2 regions of the Streptomyces sp. NPDC059373 genome follow, and region 2 is predicted to be linked to the other one. Evidence: predicted binding sites of a transcription regulator. Region 2 holds the regulator's gene; the other holds the start of a gene.

Region 1 (9,528 bases), on a different contig from region 2:
TAGCGCGAGACCGCCCGCACCGCCGGATCCGGCAGCCCGCGCCCCACCAGCGAAGCCCCGCCGGGCAGCAGCGTCGCGCGCCGGGCCCCCGGCGCGGCGCCGGTGCCGAACCACAGCACGGCCTCCTTCACGTCCCCGTGGTCCGAGATCCACTCCGCCTCGGCCTCGTCCGGTACCGCCTCGTGCGGCACGCCGGGCGCGATCTTCAGCGCCGCGTACGGAGCCTTGCGGGCCGCCCCGACCGCCCACGACAGCGGCGGCGAGTACGCCTCGGGGTCGAAGATCCGGCCCCGGCCGCCGCGCCTGGCCGGGTCCACGAAGACCGCGTCGTACGCCCCCGCGTCAACCTCGGTGACATCCGCGCACCGCACCTCGATCAGCGCCCCGAGCCCGAGCGCCTCCGCATTGGCCCTGGCCACCGCACACGTCAGCGGATCGCGGTCGACGGCCAGCACCTCGATCCCGGCCCGGGCCGGCGCGATCGCGTCGCCGCCGATGCCGCAGCACAGGTCGGCCAGCCGCCGTACGCCCAACGCCCGGAAGCGGTCCGCCCGGTAGTCGGCGACCGGCTTCCGGGTCGCCTGCTCGACGCCGTTGGGCGTGAAGTACATCCGGTACGCGTCTTCGCCGAACTTCGCCGCCGCCCGCTGCCGCAGCCGCGCCATCCCCAGCGCCGCCGACACCAGCCCGGCGGGGTGCTCACGCCGCAGCCGGGTGGCCGTCGCCAGCTCCTGGCCCGGGTCGAAGTCCCGCAGGGAGGCCAGCATGGCCTGCCCCTCGTCGGTCAGCAGTGCCGAGAACGCGTCAAGATCCACGGTGCCCATTGTCCCGCCTGCGGGCAGCCGCCGGACTCGCGCCCATGACGCCGCTCGGCGCGGCATTGGCACTCCGCTTGACCGAGTGCTAAGTCCGTCCTAGTCTCGGATCTGGCACTCAGCACTGCCGAGTGCCAACCACACAGCGACGGGCAGGTCCGGCACCCGCGACGACGGGCCTACCAGGTCGCCACCCATACAGACACTCCCGTGAGCCCTTTGAAGGGGGAGGTCGGATCGTGACGACCGCCAGCACCAAGGTTGCCATCAAGCCGCTTGAGGACCGCATTGTGGTCCAGCCGCTCGACGCCGAGCAGACCACGGCCTCCGGCCTGGTCATTCCGGACACGGCCAAGGAGAAGCCCCAGGAGGGCACCGTCCTTGCCGTGGGCCCGGGCCGGTTCGAGGACGGCAAGCGTCTGCCGCTCGACGTCGCCGTCGGCGACGTCGTCCTGTACAGCAAGTACGGCGGCACCGAGGTCAAGTACAACGGCGAGGAGTACCTCGTCCTCTCGGCTCGCGACGTCCTCGCGATCGTCGAGAAGTAATCCGGTACCAGCCGGAACAGCAGTGACCACGCCCCGGGCATACCGTGTCATCCGACCCGGGGGCCCGGGGTGTGGTCTTTGACGAAGACTGAAGACGAGGAACCCGAGCCGGTATGGCCAAGACCCTGAAGTTCGACGAGGACGCCCGTCGCGCCCTTGAGCGCGGCGTGAACAAGCTCGCCGACACCGTGAAGGTGACCATCGGCCCCAAGGGCCGCAATGTCGTCATCGACAAGAAGTTCGGCGCTCCGACCATCACCAACGACGGTGTCACCATCGCCCGTGAGGTGGAGCTCGACGACCCGTACGAGAACCTCGGCGCGCAGCTGGTGAAGGAGGTGGCCACCAAGACCAACGACATCGCTGGTGACGGCACCACCACCGCCACCGTCCTCGCCCAGGCGCTGGTCCGCGAAGGCCTGCGGAACGTGGCGGCGGGCGCCTCCCCGGCCTCGCTCAAGAAGGGCATCGACGCGGCGGTCAAGGCCGTCTCGGAGGAGCTGCTGCGCACCGCCCGCCCGATCGAGGGCAAGGAAGACGTCGCAGCCGTCGCCGCGCTGTCCGCCCAGGACAAGCAGGTCGGCGAGCTGATCGCCGAGGCGATCGACAAGGTCGGCAAGGACGGTGTCATCACCGTCGAGGAGTCCAACACCTTCGGCCTGGAGCTGGACTTCACCGAGGGCATGGCCTTCGACAAGGGCTACCTGTCCCCGTACTTCGTGACCGACCAGGAGCGCCTCGAGGCCGTCCTGGACGACCCGTACATCCTGGTCACCCAGGGCAAGATCAGCTCCATCCAGGAGCTGCTCCCGCTGCTGGAGAAGATCATCCAGGCCGGCACCTCCAAGCCGCTGCTGATCATCGCCGAGGACGTCGAGGGCGAGGCCCTCTCCACCCTCGTCGTCAACAAGATCCGCGGCACCTTCAACGCGGTCGCGGTCAAGGCCCCCGGCTTCGGTGACCGCCGCAAGGCCATGCTCGGCGACATCGCCACCCTCACCGGTGCGACCGTCATCGCCGAGGAGGTCGGCCTCAAGCTCGACCAGGCCGGTCTGGACCTGCTCGGCACCGCCCGCCGCGTGACCGTCACCAAGGACGACACCACCATCGTCGACGGTGCCGGCGACAAGTCCGAGATCGAGGGCCGCATCGGCCAGATCAAGGCCGAGATCGCCAACACCGACTCCGACTGGGACCGCGAGAAGCTCCAGGAGCGCCTCGCCAAGCTGGCCGGCGGCGTGTGCGTCATCCGTGTCGGCGCGGCCACCGAGGTCGAGCTCAAGGAGAAGAAGCACCGTCTGGAGGACGCCATCTCCGCGACCCGCGCCGCGGTCGAGGAGGGCATCGTCTCCGGTGGTGGCTCCGCGCTCGTCCACGCCGTCAAGGTCCTCGAGGACAACCTCGGCAAGACCGGCGACGAGGCCACCGGTGTCGCGGTCGTCCGCCGCGCCGCCGTCGAGCCGCTGCGCTGGATCGCCGAGAACGCCGGCCTCGAGGGCTACGTCATCACCGCCAAGGTCGCCGAGCTGGAGAAGAACCACGGCTTCAACGCCGCGACCGGCGAGTACGGCGACCTGGTGAAGGCCGGCGTCATCGACCCGGTCAAGGTCACCCGCTCCGCCCTGGAGAACGCCGCGTCCATCGCCTCCCTCCTCCTCACCACCGAGACCCTCGTGGTGGAGAAGAAGGAAGAGGAGCCCGCCGAGGCCGCTCACGGCCACGGTCACTCCCACTGAGGCTGACGCCTGCACGAAGGCCCTTGCTCCCGCCCGGGAACAAGGGCCTTCGTACGTGGTGGAGGCCTACGACGGCAGCGAGACCACACCCAGCTGCCGCAGCATGCCCAGGAAGTCCCAGTGCCACCAGCCTTCCTTGATCTTGCCGTCCTCGAACCGGAAGGTCGTGGTGCCCACCATCTCGACCGTCTTCCCGGTCGGCGGCATGCCCCGCATCTCTCCGGTGTTGGTGCCGCGCCAGGTCCAGCGCGTCGCCACCCGGTCGCCTTCGGCCACCTGGTCCTCGACGGTGAACGCGAAGTCCGGGAATGCCCTGCGGTAACCGAGCGTCTCCTCCAGGAAGGCGTCGGCGCCCCGGGTGTCCTGCTCGTTGGCGACGTCGTGGTCGATGTAGCCGGACGCGACCAGTTCGTGGAACGCCCCGGCGTTCTCCGTGCCGATGATGTCCTCGAACAGCCGCCGCGCGGCGTTCTTGTTGAGCTGCTCGTCACGGACCACGTCCAGGTCCGTGAAGGTCGGCATCTCGTCGCAGAGCGCCACCATCTCCTGGAAGATCCGGTCGGTCTCCGGGAGTTTCGAGTTCCGCATCGCCTCCTCGTACGACGGGAACTCCACGATCTCGACGTAGTGGTTGTCCGTGGTGCGGTCCCTGCCGATGAGCGAGTGAGTGGCGGTCCGCTTGCCCTGCGTCGCCTCGACCCAGGTGTCCATGAGCCGGTTCATGTCGTCGTACCGGCTGGTCTTGCAGTCGATGATCTGGACGAATGTCATGGTGCCTCCAAGGGTCCATGAACGATTCCCCCCACACCATTTTAGGACGGAATGCCCCGTCTAATCCCTCGGGTACGCCGGACCGTACTTCCGGTCGGCCTTCGTCGAGAACCGGCCGAGCGCCCCGCTCGGCGTCATGCGCGCCGCCGCGGCCACCGCCTTGTACCGGACGTCGGGAATGCTCAGCGACCTGCCGCGCGCCAGATCCCGGATGGCCGTCGCGACCACCTTGTCGGCGTCCAGCCACGCCCACGCCGGGATCTTCGTCGCGTCGATCCCGGCCCGCTGGTGGAACTCCGTACGTACGAATCCCGGGCACACCGCCATCAGCCGCACACCGGTACCGGCCAGCTCCTTGTCCGCGCCCTGCGAGAAGCTCACCACCCACGCCTTGGATGCCCCGTACGTCCCGCGTGGCAGGAAGGCCGCGATCGAGGCCACGTTGATCACATGGCCGCGCCCGCGCTCCATCATGACCTCGGTCGCCGCACCGGTCAGCCGCAGAACCGCCTCGACGTGGAGCTTGACCATCCGCAGCTCGTCCGCCATCGGGGTGTCCCCGAAAATCCCGCGACTGCCGAACCCGGCGTTGTTCACCAGCAGACCCACCGGCCGGTCCCGGTCCCGCAGCCGCGTCTCGACCGCCTCGATGCCCTTGTCCGTCGACAGGTCCGCGGCCAGCACCTCCACCGGCACCGCGTACTTCTGCCGCAGCTCGCCCGCGGACTCCGCCAGCCGCTTCTCGTCCCGCGCGACCAGCACCAGCCCGTGCCCGTCGCCCGCCAGCCGCCGCGCGAACGCCGCGCCGAGGCCCGCCGTGGCTCCCGTGATCAGTGAAGTCGTCATGCCAGCACGCTAACGCCCCGTCAGCCGCTTGCGGACCACCGCCTTGTCCTCCTCGGGAAACGCGTCGGCCACGAGGAGCCGCGGCAGCAGCTCGGGCTCGGTCGTCACAGCCCGGAACTGCAGCGCCACCGTCACGTCGTGGTCCGGACGGTGCACGACCTCGATCGGATCGCCGGCGCGGATCTCTCCCGGCGTGATCACCCGCAGATAGGCGCCCGGGACGGCCGCCTGCGTGAAGCGCTTGATCCACCCGGCCCGGTCCAGCCACCCCTGAAAGGTCCCACACGGGATCCGGGCGCAGGAAACCTCCAGCACGACCCCGCGCCCGATACGCCAGCGCTCGCCGATCAGGGCCCCGCTCACATCCAGGCCGCCCGTGGTGAGGTTCTCGCCGAACACCCCCGCCGGCAACGGGCGTTCGAACTCCCGCTCCCACCCGTCCAGATCCTCCCGGGCATAGGCATACACAGCCTGGTCGGTGCCCCCGTGATGCGCGACGTCATACACCCGGTCCCCCGCCAGCCCCACCGCCCCCGTCCCCTTCGGCCCAGGAGCCGTGACCCGTACATGCCCCTCCACCGGCTGCTTGTCGATCCCGGTGAGCTCGGGACCCGTCTTCCACGGATTGGCCCGCGGCCTGCCGACATTCACGGAGAGCAGCTTCATAAGGCGACCGTACGGACGCCCTGCGGGCGGCGCACCGGATTTTGCGCCGGTGCCGCCGTACGAACCGGGGCGGATCAGACGTGGACGGGTGCCGGTCCGGGGCCTCCGGGGCTGGGGGTCCTGGACCGACATATTTACGTGCGTGACGGGCCCTCCGCTGTCTCACCCGGCATGCCGCACACAAATATGCGGAGCGTCCAGAACCCCCACCCCTCCGACCCCGGCCCTCCCGTTCAAGTACGGCCGGGGTCGCAGGGCTGGGGACCCGATTTCTGGATGCCGCCCTCCCGGGCGGCATCCGCTTGCTTCGGCACGGCCGCGCCGGACTCCGTCCGTCGTGCCGGGGGCGCCGCCTGCGCCTTCGCCGGTGGGTGGGTGGGTTGGGCCAGCCCGCTCCGCCTCAGGCGGACGGCCTACCCCCAACCCGGGACTAGAGGAATCCACCGGGCCGACGGCCTACCCGCAACCCGGCGGGGGAGAAGTGAACGACGGGGAGGTCCGGGGTCGAGCCACCCACCCACCCGGCAGGCCATAGCGACCGGAAGGTCCGGAGCCCCCCACCCACCCGCCCGGCAGGCAACAGCCACGGGGAGGGCCGGGTTCGGAGCCACCCACCCAACCCAGGGGGAGCAGAAGGTGGACGACGTGACGGGCCGGGGTCGGAGCACCCACCCACCCGGGGGGCGGAAAGTGGACGGCGGGAGGGCCGGGCCCGGATCCCCCACCCAACCCAGGGGGAGCGGAAGGTGGACGGCAGGAGGGTCGGGTCGGAGCGCCCACCCGGGGGCAGCGGAAGGTGGACAGCAGGAGGGTCGGGTCGGCATCCACCCACCCACCCGGGGAGCAGAAGGTGGACGACGTGAGGGGCCGGGGTCGGAGCACCCACCCACCCGGGGGGCGGAAAGTGGACGGCGGGAGGGCCGGGGTCGGAGCACCCACCCACCCGGGGGGAGCGGAAGTGGACGGCGGGAGGGTCGGGTCGGAGCCACCCACCCGGGGGCAGCGGAAGGTGGACGGCGGGAGGGCCGGGGTCGGAGCACCCACCCAACCCAGGGGAGCGGAAGGTGGACGGCGGGAGGGCCGGGGTCGGAGCACCCACCACCCGGGGGGAGCGGAAGTGGACGGCGGGGAGGGCCGGGGTCGGAGGGGTGGGGGTTCTGGACGCTCCGCATATTTGTGTGCGGCATGCCGGGTGAGGCAACGGACGGACCCGTCACGCACGTAAATATGTCGGTCCAGGACCCCCAGCCCCGGAGGCCCCGGACCGGACCCATGGCCGGCTAGGGAACCGCGATTGCGCCGAGCACCCGGTCGACGTCGGCCGTGGTGTTGTACAGATGGAAGGCCGCGCGCAAGTGCCCGGCGCGGGCGGCGACTTTGATGTCGGCGTCGGCGAGGCGGCCGGCCGTGTCACCGAGCCCGGGTACGGAGACGATGGCGGAGCCCGCCGCGGAGCCGGCCGGGACGGCCTTGTGGCCGAGGTCCGCGAGGCCGGCGCGGAAGCGCTCGGCGAGAGCCAGGTCGTGGGCGCCGATGGCGTCGACCCCGAGCCGTTCGACGAGGGCGAGCGATTCGGCCGCCGCGACGTACGGCAGGAAGGGCGGCATGACGTCGTAGCGCCGCGCGGAGGACGCGGTCTCCTGGACGGGGCCGTAGCACTCGCCCCAGGGATCCTCCGCGGCGTACCACCCGGCGAAGTGCGGGGAGACCCAGTCCTCGGCGCCCTCACGGACGGTCAGGAAGGAGACGCCGCGCGGGCACAGCAGCCACTTGTAGGCACCGCACACCACGTAGTCGTACGCGCCCCCGTTCAGCGGAAGCCACCCCGCCGCCTGCGTGGCATCGACCAGCACCCGCGCCCCGTGCTCGGCGGCAGCCCCCCGCAGGGCCGCGAGGTCGGCGACCCGTCCGTCGGAGGACTGCACGGCGCTGACCACGACCAGCGCGGTGCCCGGCCCGACGGCCTCCGGGACGCCCTCCAGGGGGACGATGCGGAGCGTGACGTCGGTCCGGGTCGCGAAGGGGTTCACCAGGGAGGAGAAGTCGCCCTCGGCAAGGACGACCTCCGCGCCGGCCGGCAGTGCCGCCGCGATGAGCCCGACGTGGGTCGCGACGGCCGAGCCGACAGCCACGCGGTCGGCCCCGACCCCGGTGAGCCGGGCGTAAGCCCCCCGCGCCGCGGCGACGGCGGCCTCGTTCTCGGCGAACGTGGCCGAGCCGTCGGCCCAGCCCCCGACGCCGCGCCGCAGGGCTTCGACCGCGCTGCGCGGGCCCAGGCCCGCCGAGGCGGTGTTCAGATACGTCGTCCCGGGCGCGGGTGAGAACTCGGCGCCGACCACTGCCTCGAAGTGCTCTGTGCGGATCTCCATGACTCCTGAGCCTGAAGCCGGCCGGTCCCGAAGTCCAGAGTTGCTCCGTTCGGGTGATTGCGGGTGGTTGTGGGGGGAGTGACGGACCAGGGAGGAGAGGAGCGCGGCGGGCAACGCGCCTGTCAGCGGACGACGTGCCACCCGCCCCGGGCGAAACCGTGCCGCCCGCCTCAGGCGAAACGTTTCGTCAGTTGGTGTGGGCGCTCATGACCCGGTTTCGCGACCGGCCCATCATCTCCTCGCGCTCGTCCTCGGTCAGTCCGCCCCACACGCCGTAGGGCTCTCGGACCGCGAGTGCATGCGTCGCGCATTCGGCGCGTACGGGGCAGCGCATGCACACCTCCTTCGCCGCCGCTTCGCGCGCGCTCCGGGCTGCCCCTCGCTCGCCCTCGGGGTGGAAGAACAGCGAGCTGTCGACGCCTCGGCAGGCGGCGATCAGCTGCCAGTCCCAGAGGTCGGCGTTGGGGCCCGGGAGGCGGGAGAAGTCTGCCATTGCTCATCTCCTCAAGAGGTGGGCTGTGGGTGGGGGCATCTCCCAGAAGCAAGTTCTCTGGGGGCGGTGCCTTTCGACCGTACATCTACCATCGAAGTAGATGTAAATATGATTCATCACAAAAATGCCACCGAACTCCCGCCATGCGGGTAAAAAGCCGCCAAACAGGCAAAATCTGACATTGCCCCCCGGTCGGCGGGTCGCATGTCCTGCAAGTGGGCGCGCGAACTGCTTCGTTTTGTCCCCCGATGTACCCCTGCGACCTGCGACGTAGCTGATCCGTGTCCGGGTGCGCACAGAGAGTGCGGGAGACGCCCGCCAAACTCCGTAACTCTTTCGAGTGAGGGTCGTTGAAGGTGCGGAAGTGGTTGGCGGTCGAACTATTCGGGCAGGCGCCCGAAGCCGTCAGCCCCACCGGTGACGATTCGTACAGCCTGGAGGCTCAACGTGACGCGGATCAGCTGCGGAGGACGGTCATGACTTCCGTCCTCGTCTGCGACGACTCCCCGCTTGCCCGAGAGGCCCTGCGCCGCGCGGTGGCGACCGTGCCCGGCGTCGAGCGCGTAACGACTGCGGCCAACGGCGAGGAAGTCCTCCGCCGCTGGGGCGCCGACCGCTCGGACCTCATTCTGATGGACGTGCGCATGCCCGGCCTCGGGGGTGTGGAAACGGTGCGGCGGCTCCTGTCCGCCGACCCCGGTGCCCGCATCATCATGCTCACCGTCGCCGAGGACCTGGACGGCGTCGCCCTCGCGGTGGCGGCCGGCGCCCGCGGCTATCTGCACAAGGACGCCTCGCGTGCCGAACTGCGGGCCACGGTGACCCAGGCCCTCGCCGACCCGACCTGGCGGCTGGCCCCGCGCCGGCTGCGCTCGGCCGAGATGGGTGCCGCGCCCACGCTGACCGCGCGGGAGATCCAGGTGCTGGAGGGCATGAGCCACGGCCGCTCCAACGCGGAGATCGGCCGTGAGCTCTTCCTCTCCGAGGACACGGTGAAAACACACGCACGGCGGCTCTTCAAAAAGCTCGGCGCATCGGACCGGGCGCACGCCGTCGCGCTCGGCTTCCGCTGGGGCCTGGTCCGCTAGAGCCATGGGCTTGCTGTGCACCGGCTATGGGGTCGCTCCGCTCGTACCGGTTTCCGGAGCGAGGACGCATGCTTGAGGTATGGGACTCATCGGGGACGGGCGGGCGGGGCGGCACGTGCAGGAGCCAGTGCATGAGCAAGTGCCTGAGCCGGTGCATGACATGACACCGGCCGGGGCGGTCTCTCATAACGCTTCG
Region 2 (9,528 bases):
CCGACACGCCCCGGACGTGGGCGCGGCCGCCCAACTGGCCCTCGGTGCCGACCTCGCGGGCGACGCGCGTCACCTCGTCGGCGAAGGCGGACAGCTGGTCGACCATGGTGTTGACGGTCGACTTGAGCTGAAGGATCTCGCCCTGCGCGTCGACCGTGATCTTCTGGCTGAGGTCGCCGTTGGCGACGGCGGTGGTGACCTGCGCGATGTTGCGGACCTGCGACGTCAGGTTGGACGCCATGAAGTTGACGTTGTCGGTGAGGTCCTTCCAGACCCCCGACACGCCCCGGACCTGGGCGCGGCCGCCCAACTGGCCCTCGGTGCCGACCTCGCGGGCGACGCGCGTCACCTCGTCGGCGAAGGCGGACAGCTGATCGACCATCGTGTTGACCGTCAGCTTCAGCTCCAGCAACTCGCCGGTCGCCTCCACCGTCACCTGCCGGGTCAGATCGCCGCGTGCCACCGCCGTCGTCACCACGGCGATGTCCCGCACCTGGGCCGTCAGCCGGGCGGCCATCGTGTTGACGGCCTCGGTCACGTCCCGCCAACTGCCGGACAGGCCCTGCACCTTGGCGCGACCGCCCAGCCGCCCTTCCGTACCGACCTCACGGGCGACCCGGGTCACCTCGCCGGTGAACAGCGAGAGCTGGTCCACCATGCGGTTCACCGCCCGCCCCAGCCGCCGCAGATCACCGCGCAGCGGCCGGTTGCCGTCGTGCAGGTCCACGCGCTGCGTGAGGTCGCCGCCCGCGACCGCGTCGAGCACGCGGGTGGCGGTGGCCGCCGGTATGACCAGGGCGTCGATCAGGGCGTTGGTGGCCTGCACGCTCATCGCCCACGAGCCCTGCCCCGGACTCGGCGACAGCCGCTCGTCGAGCCTGCCCTGGCGGACCACCTCGCGGCGGACCCGGGTCAGCTCGGTGGCGAAGTGCTGCTCGCGGGCCACGATCTGGTGGAAGACCTCGGCCAGTTCGGCCATCACGCCCTCGTACGGACCGTCGAGCCGCGCCCGGAAGTCGCCGTCGGCCAGGGCTCTCATCGCTGTCAGCAGCGGCCTGAGCCCGGGTGGGGCCGACGGGGATTCGTGCTGGGGTTCGATCTGCTGACGTATTCGGGCGGAAGAGGCGGAATCAGGGGCGGGAACAGCCGATTTAAGAGCCATGACGGCCTTCTTCGGTGACTCGGCGCTTACGAGCCCGCTCAGTCTGTCACGCTGACCCTGCCACTAAGGGCGCAATGCCGGATCTGCTCAGGAGCCGCACAGTGGGGCCAGATTCCATGCCGCGCGAGTTCGTTTCCCGTACCAGCCTGCCCGGGAACCAGCTCGCCGCCTCCGCCGCGCGCAAATTCGTACGCGCCGCGCTCGCCGAGTGGACCACCCGGGACGTCTGGCCGGTCGACGGGGTCAGCGACCGGGTCGTGGACGACGCCGTGCTGGTCGTGAGCGAGCTGGTGACGAACGCCGTCATCCACGCGGGCACGACCGCCGAGGTGCTGTGCCGGCTGGACACGCTGTGCGAGCCGTGCGGGCTGGTCATCGAGGTCTCCGACCACCACCCCGCGCGGGTGATCCGCAACCCGGTGGAAATGGAGCGCGAGGGGCGCGAAGGAGGGCGCGGACTGCAGCTCGTCGCCGCGTTCTCGGAGGAGTGGGGGATCACCTACCGGCGCGACCTCAAGACCATCTGGTCCCGGATCACCGTCGAGCCCGAGGGCGAGCCGGCCGCGGACCTCACCGAGGGCGACCGCGCCCTCCAGCGCGACCTGCGGGCCGCCGAGATCCTCGCGCCCGCCCCGCTGCGTACGTACCGGCGGCACGACAGCGACTGGATCAGCCGCGGCTCGCTCTCCTTCCTCGCCGAGGCCTCCGACCTGCTCGCCGGCCAGCTCGACGAGGACATGGTCGCCTCGCTGGCCGGCCAGCTGCTGGTCCCCCGGCTCGCCGACTGGTGCGCGGTCTGGCTCAATCCGGAGGGCCCGGAGAGCGAGCCCCGGCTGGCCCGTGTCTGGCACCTCTCCGAGAACCGCATCGACGGGCTCCGCATGATCCTGGAGAAGGACCCGCCGCCCTTCTCCACCTCCGCACCGGTCCGCCCCGGCGCCATGCCCTGGCCCTGGCCCGTCGCCGCCGAGACCTTCGACCCCGGGGGTGCCGCCCTCGCCTGCCCGCTGATCGTCGGCAGCCGCTGCCACGGCACGCTGCTGCTCGGCCGTACAGGGCTCATGCGCATCCCCGACGAGGTCATCGGGCTCATCGAGGACTTCGCCCGCCGGGTGGCCCTCGCGATCGGCACGGCCCGGCAGTACGCCCGCCAGGCCATGATCAGCCAGGTCCTGCAGCGCGGACTGCTGCCCGCCACCATCGCCCGCATCCCCGGCGTAGAGACCGCCATCGTCTACGAGCCCACCGGCGCCGATGTCGTCGGCGGCGACTTCTACGACCTCTTCCCGGCCGGCGGCGGCCGCTGGTGCTTCGCCCTCGGCGACGTCCAGGGCAACGGCCCCGAGGCGGCCGCCGTCACCGGGCTGGCCCGGCCGGTGATGCGGCTGCTCGCTCGCGAGGGCTACGGGGTCGCCGAGGTCCTGGACCGGCTCAACCGCGCCCTTGCCGACGAGGCCGCCGCCGCGCTCGGCGGTGAACCGCCGCGTTTTCTCTCCCTGCTGTACGGCGAGATCGTGCCGCACTGCACCGGCCGCGGCGCCCGCTGCACCCTCGCCAGCGCCGGGCACCCGCTGCCGCTCCTCCTCTCCGCCGCCGACGGGCAGGTGCGGGCCGTCGCCCTCCCGCAGATACTGCTCGGGATCACCGACGACGCCCGGTACGAGAGCGAGTCCTTCGACCTCGGGCCGGGCGACACGCTCCTGTGCGTGACGGACGGGGTCACCGAGCGGCGCAATGGCAACCGCCAGTTCGACGACGACGACGGCCTCACGACCGCCCTGTCGGCCTGCGCGGGGCTCGGTGCCGGTGCGGTGGCGGAGCGGATCCGGCGGGCGGTGCACGAGTACGACGCGGCCCCGCCGGACGACGATCTGGCGCTGCTCGTTCTCCAGGCGCAGTGAGTCGCTGTCCGGGCGCACCGAGTCGCCGTCCCGATGCCGGACAATGGGTGGCATGCCTTCCGTACTGCCTGACGGCGAGCCCCTGCCCGAGAACGGCGCCCTGCCCATCGCCGCGCTCGCCGGTGCCGGGGAGCGCCCGCTGGGGTTCTACCTGCACGTTCCCTACTGCGCGGCGCGGTGCGGCTACTGCGACTTCAACACGTACACGGCGAGCGAGCTGCGGGGCAGCGGTGGCGCCCTGGCCTCTCGTGGCAACTACGCCGACACGCTGATCGAGGAGATCCGGCTCGCGCGGAAGGTGCTGGGGGACGACCCGCGCGCCGTCGAGACCGTTTTCGTGGGCGGCGGCACGCCGACGCTGCTGGCCGCGGGTGACCTGGTGCGGATGCTGGGCGCGATCCGGGACGAGTTCGGGCTCGCGGACGGTGCCGAGGTGACGACCGAGGCCAATCCGGAGTCCGTGGACCCCGGCTATCTGGCCGAGCTGCGGGAGGGCGGCTTCAATCGGGTCTCCTTCGGCATGCAGAGTGCCAAGCAGCACGTGCTGCGGGTGCTGGACCGGCAGCACACCCCCGGCCGCCCCGAGGCGTGCGTCGCCGAGGCGCGGGCGGCCGGCTTCGACCACGTCAACCTCGACCTCATCTACGGCACCCCGGGCGAGTCCGACGACGACTGGCGGGCCTCCCTGGACGCCGCGATCGGCGCCGGCCCGGACCACGTGTCGGCGTACGCGCTGATCGTGGAGGAGGGCACGCAGCTCGCACGGCGCATCCGGCGGGGCGAGGTCCCGATGACGGACGACGACGTCCACGCCGACCGCTACCTGATCGCCGACGAGAGGTTCGCCGCCGCGGGCTTCGACTGGTACGAAGTCTCCAACTGGGCGGCCTCCGTCTCCGGGCGCTGCCGCCACAACGAGCTGTACTGGCGCGGCGCCGACTGGTGGGGCGCCGGGCCCGGCGCCCACAGCCACGTCGGCGGCGTGCGCTGGTGGAACGTCAAGCATCCCGGCGCGTATGCGCAGGCGCTCGGGGAGGGGCGTACGCCCGGCGCCGGGCGGGAAGTGCTGGCTGACGAGGACCGCCGGGTCGAGCGCATCCTGCTCGAGCTGCGGCTCGTGGAGGGGTGCCCGCTGGACTTGCTCAAGCCGGCCGGTGCGGCCGCCGCGCAGCGCGCGGTAAGCGACGGCCTCCTGGAGAGCGGTCCTTACGCGGACGGGCGCGCCGTCCTCACCCTGCGCGGGCGGTTGCTGGCGGATGCGGTCGTCCGGGACCTGGTCGACTGATCACTCGCCGGAGTGAACCGGTGCGGATTCGCGGTGCGGCTGCCTAGGCTGTTCCTAGGCTGCTGCCGTGCAGACGGCAGCGGGAAGTGGAGGGCCACGGAGATGACCGCTGTGGATGATCGCCGGATGACTGAGTTCTTCGAGAGTCTTGAGGCTCCCGAGGGTGTCAAGGTGGAGCTCCTCAGGGGGGAAATCGTGATGATGGCGGGGCCGGACCTGGTCCACAACCTCATCGTGCAGACGGTTCAGGACGCGATTCCCCGTGATCGCTGGCACAGGCTGCAGACGCAGGACATCGATCTCCTCCGCGAGGCCAGTGAGCCTCAGCCCGATCTCGTTGTACTGGCTCGGGACTCGGCTCCCCTGTCCGGGCGGCTGCTGCCCGCTGGACTTGTCACGATGCTCGTCGAGGTGGTGTCCAAGACGAGCAAGCTCCGCGACTATGTGACCAAGCGGTCGATCTACGCGGCGGGGGGTGTACCCACGTACCTGATCATTGACCCTTTCTCGGCCAAGTGCGTGGTCCTTACCGAACCTGGCGGCGTCGGCGAGCAAGCCGATTACCGCGCCGAGCGGACCAGTAAATTCGGAGAGCCGGTTCCTCTCGACGCCGTGGGCGTGACGCTCGACACTTCGGAGTTCGGCACGCTCCCCGACGTCATGAAGGCGCCGTGACGAAGTCGATCAGCTCCTCCACCCGCCCCAGCAGCTCGGGCTCCAGGTCCTTGTAGCTGCGCACGCAGCCCAGAATCCGCTGCCAGGCCGCCCCCGTGTTCTCCGGCCAGCGCAGCGCCCGGCACACTCCCGTCTTCCAGTCCTGGCCGCGCGGGACGGTGGGCCAGCCCGGAATCCCGACGGAGGAGGGCTTCACGGCCTCCCAGACGTCGATGTAGGGGTGGCCGACCACGAGCACGTCCGCCCCCGTGACCTGAGCCGCGATACGGGACTCCTTGCTGCCCGGCACCAGGTGGTCGACCAGGACACCCAGCCGGGCGTCCGGTCCGGGGCTGAATTCGGCCACGATCGCGGGGAGGTCGTCGACGCCCTCCAGGTATTCGACGACGACGCCCTCGATGCGGAGGTCGTCGCCCCAGACGCGTTCGACCAGTTCCGCGTCGTGGCGGCCCTCGACGTAGATGCGGCCGGCGCGGGCGACCCGGGCGCGGGCGCCGGGGACGGCGAGGGAGCCGGAGGCGGTGCGGGCGGGGGTGCGGGGGGCGCCGGGGGAGGGGCGGACGAGCGTGACCTGCCGGCCCTCGAGGAGGAAGCCGCGGGGGGTGAGGGGGAAGACGCGGTGCTTGCCGAAGCGGTCTTCGAGGGTGACGGTGGGGCCCTCGGCGGACTTCTCGCAGCGGATGACGGCACCGCAGAAACCGGTGGTGGCCTCTTCGACGACGAGGCCGGGTTCGGCGGCGACCTCGGGCGCGGGGGCCTTCTTCTTCCACGGCGGGGTGAGGTCGGGACCGTAACTCCTGCTGCGCATGAGGCAGATCGTATCTAGTGCCCCTCCCGGCACTAGGACGGGCCGAAACGCGCGGCCAGTGTGTCCCGTTGGGCGCGTACGAACCGCGCGTCCACCACCGCGCCGTGGCCGGGGACGTACAGGGCACCGTCGCCGCCCAGCCGGAGCAGCTCGTCCAGGGTGGCGGGCCAGGCGGCCGGGGACGCGTCCGGGCCGGCCTGGGGTTCGCCGGACTCCTCGACCAGGTCGCCGCAGAAGACGACGCGGGGAGTGCCGGGGACGACGACCGCCAGGTCGTGCGTGGTGTGGCCGGCGCCGGGGTGGACCAGGAGGACCCGGCGGCCGCCGAGGTCGAGTTCATGGTGCCCGGAGACGAGGTTGCCGGGGCGTACGAGAGCGGCGGCGGCCTCGGCGGCGGAGGCAGGGTCGGCACCGTACGTGACCGCGTCCCGGGGCAGGGAGGGGCGTTCGCGGTCCAGGTAGGTGTCGAGGGTCACGCCGCCGTGGATCCGCACGCCGGGGAAGGCGGCGGCACCGAAGACGTGGTCGAAGTGGCCGTGGGTGAGCGCGATGTCGGTCACAGGGCGCCCGGTGAGGGCGGTGATCTGCTTGCGCAGCTGAGCGCCCTCCGCGAGGGTGGAGCCGGTGTCGATCACGAGGACGCCGTCGTCACCGGTCACGACGCCGATGGTCACGTCGAGGAAGGGCAGCCGCCGCCGGGCCACCCCGGGGGCAAGACGCTCCCAGCCGTCGGTAGTCACGCGGCGACCGTATCGGGCCGCCCTTGCCGGGGCCTTGCTACCGCGCCGTACACTGGCTGCGGGGAAGCTGGCACTCCTCCGACATGAGTGCCAGGGTGACGGGTGAGAAAGTCTGGAGGTGTGCGCTGGTGCTCAGCGAACGTCGGCTCGAAGTGTTGCGCGCCATCGTCCAGGACTACGTGGGTACGGAGGAGCCGGTGGGCTCCAAGGCGCTCACGGAGCGGCACAGCCTCGGGGTGTCGCCCGCCACGGTCCGTAACGACATGGCGGTGCTGGAGGACGAGGGCTATATCCACCAGCCCCACACCAGCGCGGGCCGGGTCCCCACCGACAAGGGCTATCGGCTCTTCGTCGACAAGCTCGCGGGCGTCAAGCCGCTGTCGACGGCGGAGCGGCGGGCGATCCAGAACTTCCTGGACAGCGCTGTCGATCTTGACGACGTCGTGGGCCGCACGGTGCGGCTGCTGGCGCAGCTGACCCGGCAGGTCGCGGTGGTGCAGTACCCGTCGCTGACCCGTTCCACCGTCCGTCATGTCGAGCTGCTCGCGCTGGCTCCGGCCCGCATCATGCTCGTACTGATCACGGACACCGGACGGGTCGAGCAGCGGCTGGTGGACTGCCCGGCGCCGGTCGGCGAGACGGTGCTGGCTGATCTGCGGGCCCGGCTGAACAGCCGGGTGGTGGGCCGCCGTTTCGCGGATGTGCCGCCTCTGGTGCAGGATCTGCCGGAGGGCTTCGAGCAGGACGACCGGCCGGCCGTCTCGATCGTGCTCGCCACCCTGCTGGAGACGCTGGTCGAGGAGACCGAGGAGCGGATCATGCTCGGCGGCACCGCGAACCTGACCCGCTTCAACCACGATTTCCCGCTGACGATCCGTCCCGTGCTCGAAGCACTCGAGGAGCAGATGGTGCTCCTGAAGCTGCTCGGCGAGGCCAAGGACTCGGGCATGACCGTGCGAATCGGTCACGAGAACTTCCATGAGGGCCTGAACTCCACATCGGTGGTCGCCGTCGGCTACGGTTCGGGCGACGAGGCGGTGGCAAAACTCGGCGTGGTCGGACCGACCCGCATGGACTACCCCGGAACGATGGGAGCGGTACGCGCAGTGGCACGTTACGTCGGACAGATCCTGGCGGAGTCGTAAGTGGCGACGGACTACTACGCCGTCCTGGGTGTGCGCCGCGACGCGGGCCAGGACGAGATCAAGAAGGCATTCCGCCGGCTCGCGCGCGAACTGCACCCGGACGTCAATCCGGATCCGAAGACCCAGGAGCGGTTCAAGGAGATCAACGCCGCTTACGAGGTGCTCTCCGACCCGCAGAAGAAGCAGGTCTACGACCTCGGCGGCGACCCCCTGTCGGCGACCGGCGGTGCCGGCGCGGGCGGTGCGGGCGGCTTCGGCGCGGGCTTCGGCAACTTCAGCGACATCATGGACGCCTTCTTCGGGCAGCAGTCGCAGCGCGGGCCGCGCTCGCGGACCCGGCGCGGCCAGGACGCGATGATCCGGCTGGAGATCGAGCTCGACGAGGCGGCCTTCGGCACCACCAAGGACATCCAGGTCGACACGGCTGTGACGTGCGGCACGTGTGCCGGCGAAGGCGCGGCTCCGGGCACCTCGGCGCAGACCTGCGACATGTGCCGCGGCCGCGGTGAGGTCTCCCAGGTCACCCGGTCCTTCCTCGGCCAGGTCATGACCTCGCGGCCCTGCCCGCAGTGCCAGGGCTTCGGGACCGTCGTGCCCACGCCGTGCCCCGAGTGCGCGGGCGACGGCCGGGTCAGGTCGCGCAGGACCCTCACGGTCAAGATCCCGGCCGGCGTCGACAACGGGACGCGGATCCAGCTCGCCGGTGAGGGCGAGGTCGGCCCCGGCGGCGGTCCGGCGGGCGACCTGTACGTCGAGATCCGCGAGCTGCCGCACCCGGTCTTCCAGCGGCGCGGCGACGACCTCCACTGCACGGTCACCCTGCCCATGACGGCCGCCGCGCTCGGCACGAAGTGCCCCCTGGAGACCCTGGACGGCCTGGAGGAGGTCGACATCCGGCCCGGCACCCAGTCCGGCCAGTCGATCCCGCTCCACCAGCGCGGCATCACCCACCTGAGGGGCGGCGGGCGCGGCGATCTGATCGTCCACGTCGAGGTCATGACCCCGAGCAAGCTCGACCCCGACCAGGAGGAGGTGCTGCGGCGCCTGGCGAAGCTGCGCGGCGAGGAGCGGCCGCTCGGCCAATTCCAGCCCGGGCAGCAGGGGTTGTTCTCGCGGCTCAAGGACGCGTTCAACGGCCGGTAGCGGTTCCGGTCCGGCCGGTGGTGGCAGGGGGCGGGGTGCGGCAAAACGCCCCGCCCTCCGCCATGAAACGATGGCCTCATGCCAGCGCTGACCGAGCTTTCCGCGTACCCCATCGTCCAGGCGCCCATGGCCGGCGGTGCGTCGAACCCGACGCTCGCCGCCGCCGTGAGCGACGCCGGAGGGCTCGGCTTCCTGGCCGCCGGGTACAAGACGCCGGCGGCGATGTACGAGGAGATCAAGCAGGTCCGCAGCCTGACCTCGAATCCGTTCGGCATGAATCTCTTCATGCCGCAGCCCGCGACCGCCGACCGCTCCGCCGTCGAGTGCTACGCCGAGCAGTTGGCCGGTGAGGCCGCCTGGTACGACACCCCGCTGGGCGACCCGGACTCCGGCAGCGACGACGCGTACGACGCCAAGCTGGCGATACTCCTCGACAACCCGGTGCCGGTGGTGAGCTTCACCTTCGGCTGCCCGGACCGCGACACGCTGGACGCGCTGGCGGACGTCGGCACGGTCACCGTGGTCACCGTCACCTCGGCCGCCGAGGCGCTGGCCGCGCAGTACGCGGGCGCGGGCGCGGTGTGCGTTCAGGGCGTCGAGGCCGGCGGCCACCAGGGCACCCACCGCGACGACCCCGAGCTGGACGGCGCCGGGGTGGGGCTGCTGGCG

What was found. Region 2 encodes HrcA, which represses chaperone genes, less so after heat shock. Its sites were predicted from a motif close to TTNGCACTCNGNNNNNCNGAGTGCNAA; they were not measured.
Region 1: groES (co-chaperone GroES) is a predicted target of HrcA. The motif match lies at 881-907, and genes of this name have one in related genera.

The regions. Positions count from the first base shown of each region.
Region 1 is NZ_JBHYXC010000001.1:465,128-474,655, reverse strand. It holds gene ACFXJ5_RS02135 (THUMP-like domain-containing protein) at 1-824, opposite strand, end outside; gene groES (co-chaperone GroES) at 1,055-1,363, shown strand; gene groL (chaperonin GroEL) at 1,477-3,099, shown strand; gene ACFXJ5_RS02120 (ester cyclase) at 3,166-3,870, opposite strand; gene ACFXJ5_RS02115 (SDR family NAD(P)-dependent oxidoreductase) at 3,931-4,716, opposite strand; gene ACFXJ5_RS02110 (MOSC domain-containing protein) at 4,726-5,382, opposite strand; gene ACFXJ5_RS02105 (aminotransferase class V-fold PLP-dependent enzyme) at 6,663-7,751, opposite strand; gene ACFXJ5_RS02100 (WhiB family transcriptional regulator) at 7,939-8,244, opposite strand; gene ACFXJ5_RS02095 (response regulator transcription factor) at 8,721-9,332, shown strand.
Region 2 is NZ_JBHYXC010000004.1:94,340-103,867, forward strand. It holds gene ACFXJ5_RS10555 (HAMP domain-containing protein) at 1-1,039, opposite strand, end outside; gene ACFXJ5_RS10560 (SpoIIE family protein phosphatase) at 1,279-3,063, shown strand; gene hemW (radical SAM family heme chaperone HemW) at 3,107-4,348, shown strand; gene ACFXJ5_RS10570 (Uma2 family endonuclease) at 4,451-5,023, shown strand; gene ACFXJ5_RS10575 (DUF3097 domain-containing protein) at 5,007-5,831, opposite strand; gene ACFXJ5_RS10580 (MBL fold metallo-hydrolase) at 5,864-6,571, opposite strand; gene hrcA (heat-inducible transcriptional repressor HrcA) at 6,700-7,716, shown strand; gene dnaJ (molecular chaperone DnaJ) at 7,717-8,859, shown strand; gene ACFXJ5_RS10595 (nitronate monooxygenase) at 8,938-9,528, shown strand, end outside.